One region of the Brevibacillus sp. AY1 genome, then DNA from elsewhere that is predicted to be linked to it. Evidence: a T-box and tRNA genes for the amino acid it is inferred to sense, from the RefSeq annotation. Region 1 holds a T-box; the other holds one or more tRNA genes.
The links. A T-box is a leader RNA that pairs with one kind of tRNA and senses whether it is charged. The one in region 1 lies ahead of argS (arginine--tRNA ligase), so its partner is inferred to be a tRNA-Arg.

Region 1 (3,419 bases):
GTGTATAGACTAGAGCATAACGGAAAGGAGGGAAAACAAACATGAGTACTTCTTACAGCAGCGGCTTTTTTGGTGAAGCCTTCGCAATCGTGCTCGTTCTGTTTATCCTGCTGGTCATCGTTGGGTGCTCTGACGACTGCTAGGCCATCAGACAGAATAGCTAAAAGAGCCTGAAGACTTCTTCAGGCTCTTTTTTCACATGTAACGTCAAGCACCCGCTTGATTGTCAGTGTTATCGTGATTTGCTATGATGGGGAACGAAGGACAACAAAGGAGCGAACCCTAAGTGGATACACTACTTCCCCAAGAAAAGGATGCATTTATCTCTGCATTGGAAAATATTAAAGTACTCGAACAAAGTGAATTCGAGACTTATAGCATTGTGAAGCATCGTGAGACCCAGCAGCATTATTTGCGCTACTTCCTTGTCCATATCAACCTGGTTGAGGGAGGTCGACGCAACGAGCACGACCACTTCCTGCCTGTCGAATCCGACGACGTTCTCGGACTGTTATTCGGTGAGCAATCTTATCATTTTCCCGACAACTGGCGCAAACCTTATTTGCGCAGTGGTAATGACAACCGCTTGATTCCCTTCGATCCCTCCGAGAATTACGATCTGGAGGAAGAGGCCAGGGCTGAGCTTGCGATGCTGGAGCAGCTGGAAACGTTCAAGAATCAATGGATGAACACGGAAAACCTGAGCGCTGAAGAAAAAGAAAAGCTGACGCGCGAGTATTTTCAAAAATTGGATCAAATCCTTAAAAAGCCAGAAGAGTAAGTTGCACATGCTCGTCTTTTTTGGCTATAATGCATAGATAAGGATGAATCGTTGATAAGGAAAGTACTCCATGTGTGAAGCTGAAGCGAGTCGGGGAAGGTGCAAGCCCGATGCGGACCATGTGAGGAAACGCCCCTTGGAGATGCTGCCTGAAAATCTGCGTTCCTTACGCAGATCGCGTAGGGACATGCCGGTACTGCCCGTTATCGCAGATCAAGCGGTTTTTGCTGGCCTCTGACAGGATAGCAAAAACAACAAGAGTGGCACCGCGGGAGCATAACCTCTCGTCTCTTTTTTCAGGAGACGCAGGGGTTTTTTTATTTGCGGATCACACCTTCACAAGTGAAAGGAGTATCAAAAAATGAGCTACAAGCATCAAGTGGCGGAGAAAATTGCTTCCGCCCTGGTTCACCTCGGCGTGGACTCGCTGACCAAAGAAAACGTTTATAACATGCTGGAAACCCCACCAAATCCGGCGATGGGCGATATCGCCTTCCCTTGCTTTCAATTAGCGAAAGCACTGCGCAAAGCACCTCCCATGATCGCTGCAGAGCTGACTGAACAAATCAGTGGCGCACCATTGAAGGAAGTAAAGGCTGTCGGCCCATACGTCAACCTCTTTTTGGATCAGGAAATGGTTGCCCAGCAAGTGATCAGCACTGTTCTTTCTCAAGGAAAAGCTTATGGAGACAGCGATCTGGGACAGGGACGCAATGTCCCCATTGATCTCTCCTCCCCCAACATCGCAAAACCGTTCTCGATGGGACATCTGCGTTCAACCGTAATTGGTAACGCCATCGCCAACATCATGGAAAAGCAAGGCTACAAACCGGTGCGCATTAATCACTTGGGTGACTGGGGCACCCAGTTCGGAAAATTGATCGTAGCTTACAAGCTATGGGGAGACGAAGAAAAGGTAAAAGCAGAGCCAATCAAAGAACTGCTCAGTCTCTATATCCGTTTCCATGAAGAAGCAGAAAACGATCCATCCCTGGAAGATCAAGGCCGTGAATGGTTCAAAAAGCTGGAAGACGGTGACACAGAAGCAAAGCATCTGTGGACCTGGTTCCGTGACGAGTCCCTGAAGGAATTCATGAAGATCTACGACTTGATGAACGTATCCTTCGACTCCACCAATGGCGAAGCCTTCTACAACGACAAGATGGACCGGGTCGTTCAGCTATTGGAGGAAAAAGGACTGCTGACCGAGTCCGATGGCGCACAGGTCGTTACACTGGATGAGTACGACATGCCACCTTCTCTGATCAAAAAATCAGATGGGGCGACCCTTTACGCGACCCGTGACCTAGCTGCTGCCTTGTACCGCCATGAAACCTACGATTTTGCCAAAGCAGTTTACGTGGTCGGAAATGAACAACGCCTCCACTTCCAGCAGCTGTACAAGGTGCTGGAAAAAATGGGCTATCCGTGGGCAGCAAACATGTACCACATTCCATTCGGGATGATGCTCAAGGATGGAAAGAAAATGTCCACCCGTAAAGGGAAAGTCGTCTTGCTGGAAGAGGTATTGGCTCAGGCGATTGCTGATGTGCAGAAAGTGATTGAAGAAAAAAATCCATCGCTAGCCAACAAGGAAGAAGTATCTCGTCAGGTGGGCGTAGGTGCCGTGATCTTCCACGATTTGAAAAACTATCGTCTCAACGACATCAACTTCTCCTGGGAAGAGATGCTTACCTTTGAAGGAGAGACCGGGCCGTACGTTCAATATACGCACGCTCGTGCCTGCTCGCTGCTGCGCAAGGGCAACTACCAGCCTGAGTCGCAGACCTCCCTCGCTCCAGGGGCATTGGACAGCAAGGAAGCCTGGGCAGTCGTCACACTGCTGAATGCATTCCCAGACATCGTCGAGCGTGCAGGAGACAACTTTGACCCGTCTCTGATCGGCAAATACGTGATTGATCTGGCACAGGTCTTCAACAAATTTTATGCCAACATCCGTATTCTCGCGGAAGAAGAAGAAATCAAAGCTTCTCGTCTCCAGCTGGTTGCCGCCGTCACAACCGTTCTCAAGGAAGGTCTGCGCCTCCTGGGACTGGCAGCTCCGGAAGAAATGTAAGGTTGCTATTGAAAACGAAAGCCGCTGTCCCCGTTCGGGAGCAGCGGCTTTCCATTTATGCTTCGTCTGATTGCGTTTTATTTTTTTTGCCAAACCAAGTTTTGGCTACCAGCTCAACGACTTGCTTGGGCAAGGATACGGGCGCTTCCAGCTCGTTGCCGTTTGCGTCCACTTTCCGGTATAAAAGAGCTGTATCGTCCTGGGGATCTGATTTGGTCTGCACCATCCACTCCCCGATGTTACCTGCATGCGTCCATTCCTCGATCATCAGCTGGTACTCGCCTGGAGCCAGCTCAATGTAATCGTCTTCGGACACGTCCACAATCGCATACCCATCATGTTCGATTTCCGCATCGTATGTATGTCCATTGGCTTTTTCGTAAAGCTCTAGCTCCTGTAGATCGTTCAGGTTCTCCTTTAGTACCGTAAAATCCGCAATCGTCACTTTGATTCGCTTTTTCATCTGCTTGCAACCTCCCTGATTCAACACCCAACTCACACTGTAACACAGAGTGGACACCCCTGCCAATGGCCCGCACTTCCGCACGGCGACTGTCCATC
Region 2 (3,419 bases), on a different contig from region 1:
ATGATCTCTCCGACAATCGCGTTCGTCAAATCACCACCTGCATCGACGACAATGACATCTCCAGCTTCGGCCATGTCGATCGCCTTGTGCACCATCAGGTTGTCGCCTGGTCGAGTTTTTACGGTTAGAGCAGTCCCGACCAGCTTTCCTTCTTTATGATAGGGCGTTAATCCGGCAGCCACGCCATGCATCCGATTGAGGTTATCGCTGATATGAGGAGTAACTACGTGCCGAAATTGTTCTACAAGCTCCTTCGCAGGGCGCTTGCTGATTGGAAATACTCGAAAGCCGATGTTCACCATGATGATTCCTCCTACTTCGTCCCGCAAGAGCGACGAATAATCAAATTGGGTTCCAGCAATGTTGTTTTGGCCTTTACGGGCCGCTTTGCCTGAATACGCTTGATTAGACTTTTTACTGCGATTTCTCCCATTTCATAGGCCGGCTGATTAACCGTTGTCAAAGGAGGATCCAAATGCATCGACCAGACCGTCTCGTCGTAGCCTATGAGCGAAATATCTTGGGGCACGCGCAGGTTTTGTTCCTTGATGGCTTCGAGGATTTCCAGCGTCATCATGTTGTTGGTAGAAAAAATCGCATCTACTTCTGGTGATTGTGCAAGCAGCTCCTTGGTGGCTTCTTTCACAATCCCTTTTTTCTCTGGCAAGATCCGAATCAGCGAATCACGCACAGCCAAGCCATTGCGAACCAAGCCCTGCTTGTATCCTTCAATCCGTTCGAGTCTCGGACTTACGCCTTCAGGAGGGTACACCATGATCGCGATATTTTTCCGACCATTTTTGCACAGCTGATCAATGGCCAGCATAGCACCCATCACATTGTCCACGACAACGGTATCCAGCTCCAGCTCCGCCACTTTACGGTTGACCGCCACAACGGGATATTTATTGCCAATCAAAGACTCGTACAAGGCAAAATTTTTCATCGTCGGGTTGATAATGATCCCGTCGACCTGCCTCATCTGTAGTCCCCTGATGTACTCTTCCTCCAATTGAGGATCGTCATTGGAGTTGCAAATCATCAAACTGTAGCCCAGAGCACGACAAGCGTCCTCCACACCCTCCAACACCCTGGTCCAGTACGGGTTTTGCAAATTGGACAAAATGATTCCCAGTACGTTTGTCCGCATCTGCTTTAATCCTCTAGCCAAAGCATTTGGGCGATAATCCAATTCACGAATCACTTCCAATATGCGTTTCTTCGTTTCTTCTGTTGCGTGTTCGAAGTGACCGTTCAGAATTCTGGAGACCGTAGTCTTGGATACCCCAGCCTTTTTTGCCACATCATCAATCGTTACTTTCATTAATCAGTTCCTCTTTTCCATATTTCTTTGAGAAATAAAGGATTCATTCGTATTAGAAGTTTTGGAAACCGTTTTTGGAAATCGGTTTCGTGAATCGGTTAACTAGATATTAACAGCCCAATAAAGCGATTTCAATATGTATTTTTTTTGAATTAGCAGAATTATATTTCACAGCTTGCAGTGGTTGGGCTTTTCGAAAAAATAGAAAAAACCGCGCAATCACGCGGTTTTTCGATGGCGTCCCCGAGAGGATTCGAACCTCCGACCTACAGTTTAGGAAACCGTTGCTCTATCCTGCTGAGCTACGGGGACAGATTTTCTTTTGTACACTCTCCATTATAAAAAGAGTATCGCCATTTGGCAAATGGAGGACCAGGGCAAACAAGCCCTGATCCTCCTCTTTTTTTCCGAATTAATGATGAGTAAATTGCTCTTCCTCTGTCGAGCCGCTCAAAGCTGTGGTCGAAGAGTTCCCGCCAGCGATCACCTGCGCGATCTCATCGAAATACCCGGTACCTACCTCGCGCTGATGACGCGTAGCCGTGTAGCCGTACACTTCGCTCGCAAATTCTGCCTGCTGTAGCTCAGAGTATGCCGCCATGCCGCGATCACGGTAGTTGCGAGCCAGCTCAAACATGCCGTAATTGAGGGCATGGAAGCCTGCGAGGGTGACGAACTGAAATTTGTAACCCATCTCGCCCAGCTCTTCCTGGAAGCGAGCGATGGATGCGTCATCCAGCTTTTTCTTCCAATTGAATGACGGAGAGCAGTTGTAAGCCAGCATTTTACCCGGGAAATTTGCATGAATCGCCTCGGCAAAGCGACGCGCCTCCTCGAGATTCGGCTCCGCAGTCTCGCACCAGATGAGATCAGCGTAAGGCGCATAAGCCAAACCGCGTGCGATAGCAGCATCCAGCCCGCCACGTAGACGGAAAAAGCCTTCTGGTGTACGTTCTCCTGTGAGAAACGGCTGATCCTGCTCATCGATGTCGCTCGTGATAAGGAAAGCACCATTCGCATCTGTACGTGCTACAATGATGGTCGGAACGCCCATCACATCGGCTGCAAATCGAGCAGAGATCAGGTTGCGAACAGCTGCCTGAGTCGGGATCAGCACCTTGCCGCCCATATGTCCGCATTTTTTCTCGGAAGCCAGCTGATCCTCAAAATGAACACCTGCTGCACCCGCTTCAATCATGCCTTTCATCAGCTCAAAGACGTTGAGCGGTCCACCAAATCCGGCTTCCGCATCTGCGACGATCGGTGCGAACCAATGCGTGTCAGAGCCTCCCTCGGATTGATCGATCTGATCGGCCCGTTGCAAAGCCTGATTAATTCTTTTAACTACCTGCGGCACACTGTTGGCAGGATACAAGCTCTGGTCCGGATACATTTGTCCAGCCAGGTTGGCATCAGCTGCGACTTGCCAGCCGCTCAGGTAGATTGCTTTCAACCCTGCTTTTACCTGCTGGATCGCTTGATTCCCGGTCAATGCCCCCAGCGCCTTGATATGATGTTCGGTATGAAGCAAGCTCCACAATCTTTCCGCACCTAGTCGTGCCAAGGTATGCTCTACCTGCACCGTACCACGCAATCGTACGACATCTTCGGCCGAATAGCTGCGCGTGATTCCTTGAAAACGTTCCGTTTGCCAATATTGCTCCACTTGTTGAATCGCTTCCTGCTTGTTGATTTTCGTCATTTTCATTTCCTCCACCCATGTTTTTATATTTAAGCTAAATAGCGATAACCCGGTATGGTTAAAAACTCTTCAAACGTATCCTCTGTCACCAGTCTCAGGAACAGCTCTCCTGCCAACGGGAACTGGCTATGCTGATACTTTTCCTCACCCAGCTCCTGCTTCAAAAGAAGCATTTCCTCACTCGTCCACTGCTTTACCAGCGCGATCGTGATTTTGCGGCCATCCGATAAAACTCCTTTATCATGGCGAATCCATTGCCAAACCTGCGCGCGGGAGATTTCGGCTGTCGCAGCATCCTCCATCAGATTGCGGATCGGCACCGCTCCTGATCCGCGCAGCCACGCCTCGATATACTGGATGCCGACACTGATATTCGTGCGGACCCCTTCTTCC

Region 2: it has a tRNA-Arg gene. The T-box ahead of argS (arginine--tRNA ligase) is inferred to sense a tRNA for this amino acid. The anticodon was not compared.

Annotation. Positions count from the first base shown of each region.
Region 1 is NZ_JAFLPN010000001.1:286,005-289,423, reverse strand. Features, by position in the region: gene JZI27_RS01495 (YjcZ family sporulation protein) at 42-143, shown strand; gene JZI27_RS01490 (hypothetical protein) at 287-781, shown strand; T-box leader at 824-1,076, shown strand; gene argS (arginine--tRNA ligase) at 1,143-2,858, shown strand; gene JZI27_RS01480 (hypothetical protein) at 2,914-3,321, opposite strand; gene JZI27_RS01475 (deoxyribonuclease IV) at 3,418-3,419, opposite strand, start outside.
Region 2 is NZ_JAFLPN010000043.1:17,098-20,516, forward strand. Features, by position in the region: gene JZI27_RS21620 (RraA family protein) at 1-302, opposite strand, end outside; gene JZI27_RS21625 (LacI family DNA-binding transcriptional regulator) at 314-1,324, opposite strand; tRNA gene JZI27_RS21630 (tRNA-Arg) at 1,560-1,636, opposite strand; gene aceA (isocitrate lyase) at 1,737-3,026, opposite strand; gene aceB (malate synthase A) at 3,056-3,419, opposite strand, start outside.